DNA from 4 places in the Mesorhizobium sp. FG116 genome. Region 4 is predicted to be linked to each of the others. Evidence: riboswitches for the same ligand, from Rfam matches in the RefSeq annotation. Region 4 holds a riboswitch; each other region holds the start of a gene.
What was found. A riboswitch is a leader RNA that binds a small molecule or an ion and turns the genes downstream of it on or off. The one in region 4 is predicted to bind cobalamin.

Region 1 (3,459 bases), on a different contig from region 4:
CTTCCGTCTTTTCGCCGTCCGAACCGGTCGTGCGCGCCATCGCTTCCCTCGTTGTTGAAATAATAAAACGAACGTTCAATTAATTCAAGGGGTAGCAACCATAGCGCGGGCAAGTCAGGTTTATCCGCGTCGTTTGGCGTCGTCGGGTTTTCGTCTTGTCATGCCGGCAAGGACAAATGGGCCTGCCACCAAGACCGTAGCAAAGCCCGAAAAGGCGGCTAGGCTGGGCAGATGAGTGGGCACATCGCTCAAGACGGGACGGACGAGGCTCGCCGTATTGAAGGATTCGGCGCTGTACTGGCACTGCACGAAGGATGCTTGGTTGCGCACCATATCCACGTCGATACGCGAGATGAGGTCTTCTACAGCCTGCCTGTCGGGTGATGTCTCGCGCATATAGGCGAGCAGTTCGCGAGCTGCTGAAAGATAAGCGTGACTGCATTCGTTGAAGGGACTGGTTTCGTCCTTTAGGCTGCCGGGCACCAATCCCCAAAGGCAGTATGTGTACTGGATCGCGCCGAAGTTCTTGAGGCGATGGAATGTTTCGTCAGTCCGGCTTTGGCGTTCAGCTAGATCGAGAATTTCGCTGCGGTATTTCGAAATTACCGCCATCTGGCCGTGTGAAAGGCTGGCTATCGGTAGGCCACTCATATCGCCGTCGGACGTTCGCCGGTGGGCGAATGCGTCTGTGGACGCCAGCACGGTCAGGCCGAGGCAAATGCTGACAGCGGCGCATTTCGATTTCGAAATGCGCCGCTGCATGATTTTAACGCAAGGCTGCGCGGCGGCGGTCGGAACGGCTTGCAAAGCTTTTTTCTGCAAGGGCGCCGAACGCCAGGCCGATAACAGTCCAAAGCACGGCGTGCATTCCGAGCGACGAGGTGCGGAAGCGCCAGAGCAGATCAGCCGAATAGCCTTCCGGGATCTCGTTGATCGTCGGCAGCGCATATTGGACGACGACCATAATGGCGATGAAGGCCGCAGCGCCGACAATACCGGCATTCCAGGCTCCATATTGGGCCCACAGGCGCCGAGCCAGTGCGACCGCCGCAACGGAAGCTGCAATCGAGACCAACAACATCACGAAGAACAGTTCGGTTCGCGCGCCGATTGTTTCAGGATTGCCCACGGCCGGCGGAGTTGCCGGGTATTTCAATGCCGGCGCAAGGACGACCGCAATGAATGCGCCCAGCGCGAGCAGGGCGGCTGTGGCGCGCGGTCCGAGCGGGCTGATCCGACCGTAAACATAGGCAAACACAAGTGCGAACAATCCGCCGATGGCAGCGCCATAGATGACGGAACCCGTCAGCAGGCCGATGCCCGCCTGTGTTCCACGGCTAACCAATTCGGGCTCTTCTTCAGCCGGTTGCCCGGATGCAGCCGCTTCCGCCGAGGCCATCTGCTCTTCATAAGCAATGGCGCGGTCGACCTGGGGTTCACCGAAAATGCGGGCGAATCCAAACGCAAATAGTCCTGCCAGGATGCCGACCAGCATCCCGCGCAACAAAAGACTTCCAACCATTTTCAGTCTCCTAGTGGCAGGGGAAACCGAGCAGATGGCGGGCGTCATGAACGAATTCATGCGTGTTCAGCCCCGAGACAAGCGTCATAGCGCCCTCTTCGGAACCAATGAAGTAAATCGCGATCAGCATGAGCAGTCCGCCGAAAAGCGCCCAAGGCAGAATTTCGCGCACAGGAATAGGCTGAGGTAGCGCACTTGGTGCGTAGGCGACATCGGACATTTCATAGCTCCTGGGATACTGCGTCCCGTTGATTCAGTGCCTGGTAGCGGGAAAGTCCTGACTCTCGGCAAAGTGCCGATCACAGTGGCGCGACCGTGCCGGATTCCCACCGGCTTCCAAACCCGTTACCTACAAAAAACAGTACCGGCGCGGCTCATGACTGTCAATGAAATGCGCAGTCGATCAGAGATCGACGCTTTAAATCCGGGCGCACAAAGCACTAGGGTCTCCGGGTCTAAAAATTGGATTCATCATCATGACGGCGCGCTTGACCTTTTTATGCAGTGGGGCAACCGAGGCCAATCGGAAGGGGACATTTCCGCTCAATGAACCGCTGGTGCAGAACGCTGCCGATGCCGCGGTTGCGCAGGCAGGTAGATTGCCCAGGGCCGACCGCGTATGGACCAGCCCGCTTTTACGCGCGACGCAGACGGCCACAGCGTTCGCATTAGCAAGCGAGCCGATTGAGGCGCTCCGCGATCTGGATTTCGGTCGATGGGCAGGAAAGAAGCTTTCAGACCTGCAGAAATCGGAGCCGGAAGCGCTTGCCATTTGGCTGAACGACCCGGAAGCCGCGCCCCCTGGCGGCGAATCGCTGACCACGTTGGTTGCGCGGATCGTGCCTTTCCTGGGTGAGATCATGGTGCTGAAGGGGCACACGATTGCGGTTACGCATCCGGCGGTGATTCGCTCAGCGCTTGTCACTATCCTGGGGGCGCCGATGCGAGCATTCTGGAAGATTGATGTTGAGCCTCTAAGCGTAACCGAACTCACCAGTGATGGCAGGCGTTGGGCGCTAAGGATAAACGGCCGGAGAGCCTAACTGACTGAATCAAAACTTAATATGAGCTGCCATCCACTGCGTCAGTTGCCCCGTGCGGTAGCGAGAGCACCCGGCAATTCTTCGGCAAAAATATCCAGTTCGTGATCGAGGCCGACACTTACACGGATGCAGCGGTCGAGCCCCGGCGCCATCGGTTTGCGGATAAAGACATCGCGCGCGAGCATCGCTTGCAGCACCTTGAGGGCAAAAGCGCCATCACGTCCGCAATCGATGGTGACGAAATTCGTCGCGGATGGAAGCGGCACCAGACCGTTGTCTGTAGCGGCCGTCGCGATCCGCTGCCTGCCTGCATCCACCTGACTTACGACTTTGGCGAGGTACGCTTGGTCTGCCAAGGCGGCTTCGCCGGCGATCTGAGCCATGCGGCTGACGCCATAGTGATTTCGGATCTTCTCGAACGCAGTGATTACCTGCGCTTCACCGACGGCATAGCCGCAGCGTATGCCCGCCAGGCCATAGGCTTTCGAGAACGTCCGCATCCTGACAACATTCGGCCGGGCAACATCTATTGGCGGTACGGCCGAGGCCGGGCCCAGTTCGCAATAGGCTTCGTCAAGAATGAGCATGGTGGTTTCGGGCAAGACGTCGATGAAGTGTTCGATTTCTGCCGCTTCCCACCAGCTTCCCATCGGGTTGTCCGGGTTGGACAGATAGACCAGCCGCGCATTCTCCCTGCGAACCGCGGAAAGCAGGCCGTCCAGGCTCTCCTTGTCATTCTCATAGGGTACTGTAACCAGCCTTCCGCCGACGCCAGCGACATGGAAATTGAAGGTTGGATAGGCCCCAAGCGATGTAACCACTGGTTCGCTGGGGGCGAGATACATGCGGACGATCAGGCCGAGCAGGCCATCAATGCCTTCGCCGACGACAATA
Region 2 (3,459 bases), on a different contig from region 4:
CAGCCCCGCTGTTCCCCTGAAGCGCTCGCCATAGGCAACGTACTTGCCATGCACTCCGGGGCTTTCGTTGAGCGGCTCGCGGATATCGACCGAAGCCTTGCCCGACCATTCGTCGCTGAAGCGATGCTGAAGCGTCGCCTCGAAGCCGGTGATGGTTACGTTCTCGACATTGGAGGGTTGCCAGATGAAACTTCCTGGAAACGACTCCGCCCAGTTGATCTGGTCCTCGACCTTTATCTGGTAAAGGGCGGCGTCAAGGCTTGTGTCCTCGCTTGCCTGCCAATTCACGCCGGCCTCGTAAGACCGCGAGCGCTCAGGCCGCAAATTCGGATTACCCGGCGTCCACGGATCGGGATAGTACAAGTCATTGAACGTCGGGGCGCGGAAACCGGTGGCATAGGAAGCCCGCGCCACAAGGCCGTCCAGCAATTCGTAGCTGGCGCCAAGATTGTAGGTCGTCTGGCCGCCGAATTGTCCGTCGTGGTCATAGCGGACCCCGCTATCGAAAGTCAGCCGGTCATATTCGAGTGAATACTGGCCAAACACCGCCGCCAGATCACGCTCCTTCTTCGAATAGTCGACGCCTGCAACGGAACTGCCATCGACCGAATCGCGATAGGCTTCAGCACCAAGCTGGAAAATGTGGCTCGCGGTATCGGTCTCGAACGTCTTCTGGGTCGAAGCCAGCACGCCATAGCGGCTCGTATCGAAATCATCGCCATCGACCGCTCCCCTGAAATTGGAGGAATTGTCGAGCGCGGTGGTTAGCTCCACTGTCGATTCCCACGTATCGGAATGCTTGAGACGCGCACCGATCCGTCCGGAAAAATTCGTTGTGTCGGCCTCGTTGGCTGCAGCCCGGTCGTACTGGTTTCTGCCGCGCGCAAAAATGCCGTCCGTGTAGATCGTTCCCCACGCAAGATCCTTGGACAGCGAGAAATTGGCCGTTCCACGGATAAACCCGTCATCATCCGGCTCGTGGCCATAGGTCGTCGGCAGCGTGAAATCATAGCCGCGCGTGCCGAGCAGGCTGGCGCCAAAGGCAAATCTGCTGCCATTTCCGGTCTCTCCTCGGATATCGCCGGAAAGCGTGCCTCCCCAAGGATGCATGATGCCCGCCGTCAGGCTGCCGCAGGTGCTTTTGCCATTGTCACAATCGCCGCCCTGTTTGGTGATGATATTGATGATGCCGCCAATCGCATCGGCGCCGTACTGCGCGGAGTGGCCGCCTTTCGCAATTTCGATGCGTTCGATCGAAGCCAGCGGAATGCTGGACAGGTTGAAGGTGCCGGAAGTGGCGGAAGACGCCCTCACGCCATTTACCAGCACAAGCGTCTGGTTGGCGCTGGTGCCGCGCAACGACACGCTGGAATCGGCTCCCAGGCCGCCATTCGAAGTCACCGTCACGCCGGCATAGGTTTTCAACAGCGCCGGCAGGTCCACCGCCGGGGATTTCTCGATGTCTTTGGTCTCGATCACCGCAACCGATGAGGTCGAACGCTCGAGCGACGACGCCCGACGCAGCGGCGTGGTGATCACGATGCGCTCAAGCTCGGTCGTGGCACCGCTCTCGGCTTGCTGGGCAAACGCCCCGCCGGTCAAGGCAAGCGCGCATGCGCTTGCGGCAAATAGTGTCTTTTTCATTCCAGTCCCCAAAGTCTCGGGGCGACGCTTCGCCCAAGGTTCATTTCGAACCGCGGCTGGTTGGGGCAGGCTGGAATGCAAACAATCCCCCTGCGGCCATTCCGGCGCGCGGCAACACACACTTGTGTCACCGCAACGGACGGCCGCGCCTGACCACACCCCGTGGTCATGCATGGGTGACGGGAACAGGCAGGTCTCCTGACTTCCGTGTCGTCGCTTCCTTCCGCCTTCCCGGCATTACCGCCAGTGGCATCGTGGAAGAAGGCTCTACGGTTACAGTTGCGGGGGCAGTCCGGCTTCGGCCGATCGTTCGGCCAACCGTGTTCCCTTTTGATCCGTGCTTGGAACCAGTTCCGGTAGCAACGCTATCTGTTGCCAAGGCGCGCTGTCAATTCCACCAGCGCTGCCCAATAGCGAGGTTGCGTCAATGCGCCGCTTGGCGGTCGGCAATCGCAATCCGCCCTCAACCGGGCAGAGCGTCCTTGCGACAGCAGGCGAATTCCGCTACGTCGCCGCTTTGTTGACGGGAGCAAGGCCTTGAGCGACCAACGCGCCGATGTCGCCATCATCATGGGCAGCCAGTCCGACTGGGAAACCATGAGGCACGCCGCCGAGACGCTTGCAGCGCTCGGCATCCCCCACAAACGGCTGATCGTCTCCGCGCACCGCACGCCCGACCGCCTCTATGATTTCGCCAAAGGCGCGCGCGAAGCCGGCTACAAGGTCATCATCGCCGGCGCCGGCGGCGCGGCTCACCTGCCCGGCATGACGGCGGCCATGACGCCGCTGCCGGTGTTTGGCGTCCCCGTCGAATCGAAGGCGCTGTCCGGGCAGGATTCGCTGCTCTCCATCGTGCAGATGCCGGCCGGCATTCCTGTCGGTACGCTCGCCATCGGCAAGGCCGGTGCCGTGAATGCGGCTCTTCTTGCAGCCGCCGTCCTCGCGCTCAACGATGCAGCACTTGCCGGACGGCTCGACGCATGGCGCGAGGCCCAGACGGCCAAAGTCGCTGCCGAACCGGAGGATCAGCGCTGATGCTCGCGGCCGGATCGACCATCGGCATCATCGGCGGCGGCCAGCTTGGCCGCATGCTGGCGATGGCCGCCGCGCGTCTCGGCTACCGCACAGTGGTGCTCGAACCGCAGGCGGATTGCCCAGCCGCACAGGTCGCCAATCGCCAGATCACCGCCGCCTATGACGATCCCGCAGCTCTTGCCGAGCTTGCCGCCGCATCAGCCGTCGTCACCTATGAATTCGAAAACGTCCCCGTCGCCGCGGCCAACGTCCTGGCCGCGACCGTGCCGGTCTACCCGCCGGCGCGCGCCCTTGAGGTTGCGCAGGATCGCATCGTCGAAAAGACATTCTTGAACGGCATCGGCATCGCCACTGCCAAGTTCCAGCCGGTCGACAATGACGGCGACCTCGCCAATGCCCTTGCTGCCTTCAATGGCAGCGGCGTGCTGAAAACCCGCCGTATGGGTTACGACGGCAAGGGCCAGCGCGTATTCCGCAACATGGAAAGCGGCGGCTTTGCCGGCGTTTGCGAGACGATGGGCAACGTCCCGCTGATCCTGGAAGCTCTGGTCGGCTTCGAACGCGAAATCTCCGTGATCGGCGCGCGTGGCACCGACGGCAGCATCGTGACCTATGTCCCGGCCGAGAACATCCATCGCGAAGGCATATTGCGCTCATCGACCGTGCCGGCCGCCATATCAGCCGCCACCGCCGATGCGGCCCGCGAGGCCACGGCGAAGATTCTCGACGCCCTGGATTATGTCGGCGTCATCGGCGTCGAGTTCTTCGTTCTGGGCGACG
Region 3 (3,459 bases), on a different contig from region 4:
ATGGCTCAGCCACTCATGCGCGCTGGCGAGAGGGCCGGGTTCGAGGCGGCAGAAATGCGTGCGCCCGCGAACCTCGCGGCGAATGAGGCCGGCATTTTCCAGCGCCTTGATGTGCTTGGACGCGGCGGCGAGGGAAATGGAAAAAGGCTCGGCCAACTGGCTGACCGTGCGTTCGCCCGAGGCGAGGTCGCTCAGCATATGACGACGCGTGGCATCGCCAAGGGCGTGGAAGATGGTGTCGAGCTGGGGTGCGAATAATTCAACCATGCGGTTGAATATCTGCCTGTCGAAAATGAAAGTCAACCGATTGGTTGAATATTTTTCGAAATGAATGAAGGGCAGGGGTTCGGGCCGAGTTCGGCTCGGCTCGAAATGGCCTTGTGTGAGTTAGAAAACCAAAGAGCGATGGGCGGAAACGCCCGCAGTGACGCCATCGGAACTGGCCCATGTGACGCTGTGTGCGCCGCGCGTGATGTCGCCGGCGGCGAAGATGCCGGGAACGCTGGTTTCCTGCATTGAACTGGTGCGGATGACGGTGCCGACAGGGTTCGTGTCCATGACGCAACCGAGTTGTGTGGCGATGTCGCTGTTCAAGTGGTTCTGCGGAGCGACGTAGAGCGCGTCGAGGGTGGCAAGCCTGCCGTCGGCAAGCTCGATGGCGGAGAGGCTTGTTCCGTCGCCGTGCAGGGCTGTAACTCTGGTGGGCTCAATGACGACGCCGCGTTTTTCCAGTTCGGCAAGCGTGGCGCTGTCGGGCAGGGAGGCGCCGTTGAGGTAAAGGGTCGTCGGTCCCCATTCGGCAATCAGCATCGCCTGATGCAGCGACTTCTCCGAGGAGTACAGCACGCCGAGGCGCTGGTTGCTGAATTCATAGCCGTGGCAATAGGGGCAATGGATGACGCTGTTGCCCCAACGCTCAGCGATGCCGGGAACATCGGGCAGCTCGTCCGAGATGCCGAAGGCAAGTACCAGCCTGCGGCCTGAAAGGGTTTCGCCGGTCGCCAATTCAACCGAGAAGCCGTCAGTCTGCCCGCTGGCGCGGGTGGCCTTGGCATTGACGAAGGTGGTTGTTGGATAGGCTGCGACCTGTGAGCGGGCGGTGGCGAGCACTGCGCCCGGATTGCTGCCGTCTTGCGCGAGGAAGCCGTGCGAGTGGGCGGCGAAGCGGTTGCGCGGCGCACCGGTGTCGACAATGGCGACCGAGCGGCGCGCGCGGGCGAGATAGGTTGCAGCGGACAGGCCGGCAAAGCTGCCGCCGATGACGATGGCATCATGAAGCATGAATGGTCTCCAGATCGTGGGATGCGCCGCCTCTGGCGAGCATGCGGCGGTGGAAGTCCGCGCTGAGGGCGGCGAGGGTGACTTCGCCGAAGCGGGCAAGCAGGAACGCTTCGGCGTCGTCGAAAGCCTTGCTGAGCGCGGCGTTGACGGATTGTTCGACGAGACAGCCGGGCGCTTCGGTGCGGTTGCCCATGGCAAGCAGGGAGGGATCGCCGAGCGCATGATAGATGTCGCGCAGGGTTACCTTTGACAGGTCGCAGGCAATGGACCAGCCGCCGCCGTGGCCCTTTTCGGACTGGACGTAACCTTGATCGCGCAGGCCGGCCATGATGCGGCGAATGACGACCGGGTTGGTGGTCATCGCCTTGGCGAGTGTCTCGGAAGTGACGGGGTGGCGGTGTTCGGCCATGTGCAGGAGGACATGGAGCACGCCGGAAAGTCTGCTGTCTCGTTTCATGTAACTTCATATGTTTCATGATTTGGATTATTTCAAGACCGAGGCTGAGTCTTTTTTCCAACTGCGATTCGGATGGGGCGAAGGCACCTGAGGATCATCTGCGCGCAGATGCGCCTCGATGGTTCGTTGATATCGCCTTTGCGCCAGAGCGATGTCGCATTCGTGGACTCGGTGGACCGGCGTTCATGGTCTGATGAAACCGTTCAAGGTGCCGCTTCGGTTTTGGCTGAAGCGGATAATTGGGAAGCCGGTTTGATGCCGGCGCTGCCCCCGCAACGGTAGCGGAGTTGAAAGTCCCGACGGATGCCACTGGATCTGATGATCCGGGAAGGTGTCGGGATGGTCCTGCAAGGGACGGCTCCGAAGCCCGGAAACCAGCCTTGGACTGTTTAACCTGACTGATCGCGGTGGGCGGTCGAGAGGCAGAGCGGTTCGGGCAAGATGCGCCTGCGCCCATCTACCCCTGAAATCACCACCAGTTCAGTCCTTGTGCCTTTGCGAGGACGGACATGGACATACGCACCGGTGACGCACGTAACGAAATGCTGAGGCTGATCTGCAGCAGGCGGAAGGGTTTCAGCCTGGAGCAGCCTTTTTATAACGATCCTGAATTCTTCCGGCTGGACATGGAAATGATCTGGTACCGGGACTGGCTGTTCGTTGGCCATGACTGCGAGATCGCCAAGCCCGGCAGCTTCTTCACGGTGCAGGTGGGCGATTACCCGGTGGTGGTGGTGCGCGGCCGCGACGGCGTGATCCGCGCCCTGCACAATTCATGCCGGCATCGCGGCAGCCGGGTGTGCAACACGCACAAAGGCACGGCGGCTCGTCTTGTGTGCCCCTATCACCAGTGGACCTACGATCTCGACGGCTCGCTGGTATTCGCGCGGCAGATGGCCGATGGATTTTGTAAGGAAGACTTTGGGCTGAAGCCGGTCGCCTGCGAAAGCGTCGCCGGCTACATCTTCATTTGCCTGGCGGAGAAGCCGGCGGATTTCCGGCCCTTCCGGGCGATGATGGAGCCCTATTTCGCGCCGCATAATCTCGTCGATGCCAAGGTCGCGCACGAGACGACCATTGTGGAGAAGGGCAACTGGAAGCTGGTGTGGGAGAACAACCGCGAGTGCTATCACTGCGCGGGCAACCATCCGGAGCTTTGCAAGACTTTCCCCGAAGCGCCGACTGTGACCGGCGTCAACGGCGCGGAAAGCGACCCGGAAATGCTGGAACATTGGGCCAAATGCGAGGCGGCTGGTCTGCCGGCGCGTTTCCGGATTGACCCGGACGACCAGTATCGCGCCACGCGCGCGCCGCTGCTTCGGGATGCGGTGAGCTATACGACAAGCGGCAGGCCGGCGGTGCGCCGGCATCTTTCAGATGCTGTGAGAGCGGACCGCATCGGGACGCTGATGCTTTACCACTACCCGACCACCTGGAACCACGTGCTGATCGACCACGCCATTACCTTCCGCGTCATTCCGCTCAGCGCCACCGAGACGGCGGTGACGACGAAGTGGCTGGTGCACAAGGACGCGGTCGAGGGTGCCGACTACGATCTGGCCGAGCTCATCCATGTGTGGACCGAGACCAATGACGAGGATCGCCGCATCGTCGAGGAGAATGCGTTCGGCATCAAGTCGCCGGCCTATGAGCCGGGGCCGTATTCGGAACTGCATGAAGGCGGCGTGATCCAGTTCCTCGACTGGTATGCGGGCTTCATC
Region 4 (3,459 bases):
TCCTATCAGGATCTTTTCGATGGCCGGGCGATCCAGTCCTTTCAAACCGATGACGACGAGCTGCGAGCGGCGTTGGTCGGCAGGGGTCCAGGCGCGGTCATAGTAGTGGTTGACGCGCGGGCCGACGGCCTGAACAAGCAGCCGCATCGGCTTGCCGCTGACATCGATGAACCCCTTCACGCGAAGGACGTTTTCTTCTTCCGCTGCAGTCGCGACGCGCCGGGCCAGATCTTCCGGATCTGAAATCGAGGGGACATCGACGATGAAGGTGTCGAAGTCGTCGTGTTCGTGGTCGCCCATGCCGTCGTGATGCGACTTGCGGTTCTCGATGTCTTCCTCGACGGCGAGGCCGAGACCGAGAAGAACCGACGGATCGACCTTGCCCTGTACGGACGGCACGACCTTCACGGCGGGCGTGATGTGCTCATTGATGATGGCGTTGGCGCGGGCGGAACCGGCGGCGTCCATCAAGTCGCCCTTGGAGAGAATGATGAGATCGGCGCAGGCGACCTGATCTTCGAAAACTTCTTCGACGGGGTCGTCGTGGTCGAGGGAGTCGTCGCTGGCGCGCTGGGCTGCGAGAGCGTCCATGTCCGAGGCGACTTGGCCGGCGGCAAGGGCTGGACCGTCGACCACGGCGATGACACCGTCCACGGTGACCCGGCTCTTGACCGTTGGCCACTGGAAGGCCTGGACGAGCGGCTTCGGCAAAGCGAGGCCGGACGTCTCGATCAGGATATGATCGACCTTGGGTGTGCGCGAAAGGATCTGGTCGAGCGCCGGAACGAAGTCGTCGGCAACGGTGCAGCAGATGCAGCCATTGGCCAGTTCGACGATGTTTTCCTCGGGGCAGGTATCGATGCCGCAGCCCTTGAGGATTTCGCCGTCCACGCCGATGTCGCCGAATTCGTTCACGATAAGGGCGAGGCGCTTGCCTTTGGCATGCTCAAGCAGGTGCCGGATCAGCGTGGTCTTGCCCGCGCCGAGAAAGCCGGTGACGACGGTGCAGGGAACGCGCGTAGCTGTGGCGGTCATAGTCAGTCCTTCAACAAATGGAGGGGAGGGATACGGGCGACGAGGCCACGCTTGAGGCAATCTGGGCGGCCGCGCCACGGCATGAGCTCATCGGGGCTGGCGGCGAAAAGTTCGGCACCCTCGACGAGATCGGCGCCGCTTGTCGGCGCGAGATCGCCGAAGACGTAGCTCCAACCGCCGGCGCGCAGGATTGAGGCGCTCAGGCGGCGCTTGCAATTGCCGAGGCATTCGACGGTGCGGATATGGACATTTCGGCCAGTGGCTGCGGTGCGTGCGCTTTCAGCAAGCAACTCACCGGCGCGGGGGTGAGAGTCGGCACCGGTCTCGTCACGGCACGATGTGCAGACCACAACCGTAACCGCGGCGCGGCCATCTGATTCACCTGAAAAATTGCCGTCGCAATCCAAAGCGTGCTCCTTGCCCGGGACACCCGCCAGGCGGTCGGATTCTTTTCTGCAGACGGCAGGTCTCCTGGCTCGCGGGTCGTTGCCTTGCTGCCGCCTTCCCGGGGCTCTGCCCAGTGGTGTCCGGCTTGGCTCGTCGCTTACAGTTGCGGGGACAGCCGCGGATTTGAGGTCGTAAAGCCTCGCACCGCATTCCCTCTTAGCTCCCCTCTTTTGGAGAGGAGACCGTCTGTGGCGGATTTAGGCTTGAGGAGGTGGGCGTGTCAACGCGTGGTTACGACGCTTTGATAGCGGCGAGCGACGGGCCGAGATCGCCAGCAGGCGTGACCTCGATCCGGTCGAGGCCAAGCCAGCCCTGCATGAGCTGCAATTCCTTGAACAGTTCGGATGCCGTCTCGGGCGGCGCGCCCGGTTCAGCATAGGCGGCATGAACACGCAAGACGCCTGCCGGACGGTCGGCTTTAAGGTCGATGCGCGCCACGATCCTATCACCGAGCAGGAAGGGCAGGACGTAGTAGCCGTACTGCCGCTTTTCCGCCGGTGTGTAGATTTCGATACGATAGCGGAAACCGAACAGGCTTTCGGTGCGGGTGCGTTCGAAGACCAGTGGATCGAAAGGCGCAAGCAGGGCACGTGCCTCGACCCTGCGCGGCAGGCGTGCATCCTTGTGGAGATAGGCCGGCCTTGCCCAGCTCTCGATACGGACGGGGATCAGATCGCCTTCTTCAACGAGTTCCTCGATGCGGCCCTTGATATCGGCCGGGGAGAGGCGGAAGTAGTCGCGCAGGCAACCGGCGGTGGCGATGCCGTGGGCTCGTGCGGAAATGCGCAACAGTTCGCGGTGCGCATCGGCAGGCGATGGAGTAGGCATGTTCAGGATTGCCGGCGGCAATACGCGCTCGGGTAAATCATAGAGGCGCTCGAAGCCGCGCCGATAGGCGGTGGTGATGCGGCCAGCCCAGAACAGCCATTCGAAGGCATGCTTGGCTTCGCTCCAGCCCCACCAGCCGCCGGAACCCTTCTGGCCTTCGAGATCGGATGCGGCAATCGGGCCACGAGCGGCGACCTCGCGGTAGATACCTTCAATATAGTCGGCGCGCTCGCGGCCGAACTTCGCCAGCGCGCCATATATGTCGTCGCCGCGCTCGGCGCGCTGCATGCGCCAGCGCATCAGGGGATAAGTCTCGACGGGCAGCAGGGACGCCTCATGCGCCCAATATTCGAACAGCAGCCGCTTGCGCGACTGGGTGGCATTGTCGAGCAGGGAAAATGGGTATGAGCCTAACCTTGAGTAAAGCGGCATGTAATGCGCGCGCACCACGGCGCTGACGGAATCGATCTGCAGCAGGCCGGTGCGCGACAGGGTTCTGGTCAAGTGCCTGCGGTCGACAGGGCCGACCGGGCGGGGTAGGCCAAAGCCTTGTGCAGCCAGCGTGATGCGTCGTGCCTGTGCGAGAGAAAACGTCTCTTTCATGCGCCTTTTTCGTCGATGCTGGCCGTGCGGTGCGGGAAGTTGATTCCGCCCATGCTAGCAGCGAAATCGCCACAATACTGTCAGGAGTAAAAGTGGAGTAAAAAGTGAAGGAAATCAAACAAGAGCTGGAATGACCAGTTTTGCTTCATAAGCGTGCGAGCGCCATCTTTTGGCCAAGGTTTGACTTGCTTCGGGCAACCGGCTGCGCTAACCCTCGCCGCGTTGCAGCATGGGACCGGCAAGCGGTTCAGCGATTAACTGTCGCGCTTCCGTATCATGGCCTGCTGCTATAGCTTCAGGCGGGGTAGCCGCTAACGGAAAGTCGCAGCATGAACGCATTGCTGAGTTCGTATCTGCCGATCGTGATTTTCATCGGCGTGGCGCTGGTCGTGGGACTGGCCCTGATCATAGCACCGTTCCTGGTGGCGTATCGCAATCCAGATCCGGAAAAGCTTTCAGCTTACGAGTGCGGGTTCAATTCGTTCGATGACGCGCGCATGAAATTCGACGTGCGTTTTTATCTGGTGTCCATCCTGTTCATCATCT

Region 1: another riboswitch for cobalamin. It lies ahead of ACODTY_RS16365 (CbtB domain-containing protein); the one in region 4 lies ahead of ACODTY_RS07995 (DUF1636 family protein).
Region 2: another riboswitch for cobalamin. It lies ahead of ACODTY_RS00660 (TonB-dependent receptor plug domain-containing protein); the one in region 4 lies ahead of ACODTY_RS07995 (DUF1636 family protein).
Region 3: another riboswitch for cobalamin. It lies ahead of ACODTY_RS15435 (aromatic ring-hydroxylating oxygenase subunit alpha); the one in region 4 lies ahead of ACODTY_RS07995 (DUF1636 family protein).

What each region holds. Positions count from the first base shown of each region.
Region 1 is NZ_JBMDKS010000021.1:5,102-8,560, reverse strand. Features, by position in the region: gene ACODTY_RS16380 (TetR/AcrR family transcriptional regulator) at 1-40, opposite strand, end outside; gene ACODTY_RS16375 (hypothetical protein) at 121-822, opposite strand; gene ACODTY_RS16370 (CbtA family protein) at 767-1,522, opposite strand; gene ACODTY_RS16365 (CbtB domain-containing protein) at 1,533-1,742, opposite strand; adenosylcobalamin (AdoCbl) riboswitch at 1,745-1,886, opposite strand; gene ACODTY_RS16360 (histidine phosphatase family protein) at 1,999-2,565, shown strand; gene ACODTY_RS16355 (pyridoxal phosphate-dependent aminotransferase) at 2,607-3,459, opposite strand, start outside.
Region 2 is NZ_JBMDKS010000001.1:149,570-153,028, reverse strand. Features, by position in the region: gene ACODTY_RS00660 (TonB-dependent receptor plug domain-containing protein) at 1-1,644, opposite strand, end outside; cobalamin riboswitch at 1,816-2,011, opposite strand; gene purE (5-(carboxyamino)imidazole ribonucleotide mutase) at 2,182-2,679, shown strand; gene ACODTY_RS00650 (5-(carboxyamino)imidazole ribonucleotide synthase) at 2,679-3,459, shown strand, end outside.
Region 3 is NZ_JBMDKS010000019.1:22,713-26,171, forward strand. Features, by position in the region: gene ACODTY_RS15420 (ArsR/SmtB family transcription factor) at 1-267, opposite strand, end outside; gene ACODTY_RS15425 (NAD(P)/FAD-dependent oxidoreductase) at 388-1,281, opposite strand; gene ACODTY_RS15430 (Rrf2 family transcriptional regulator) at 1,271-1,738, opposite strand; cobalamin riboswitch at 1,928-2,135, shown strand; gene ACODTY_RS15435 (aromatic ring-hydroxylating oxygenase subunit alpha) at 2,248-3,459, shown strand, end outside.
Region 4 is NZ_JBMDKS010000007.1:41,162-44,620, forward strand. Features, by position in the region: gene cobW (cobalamin biosynthesis protein CobW) at 1-1,035, opposite strand, end outside; gene ACODTY_RS07995 (DUF1636 family protein) at 1,038-1,442, opposite strand; cobalamin riboswitch at 1,480-1,684, opposite strand; gene ACODTY_RS08000 (winged helix-turn-helix domain-containing protein) at 1,714-2,913, opposite strand; gene ACODTY_RS08005 (NADH-quinone oxidoreductase subunit A) at 3,243-3,459, shown strand, end outside.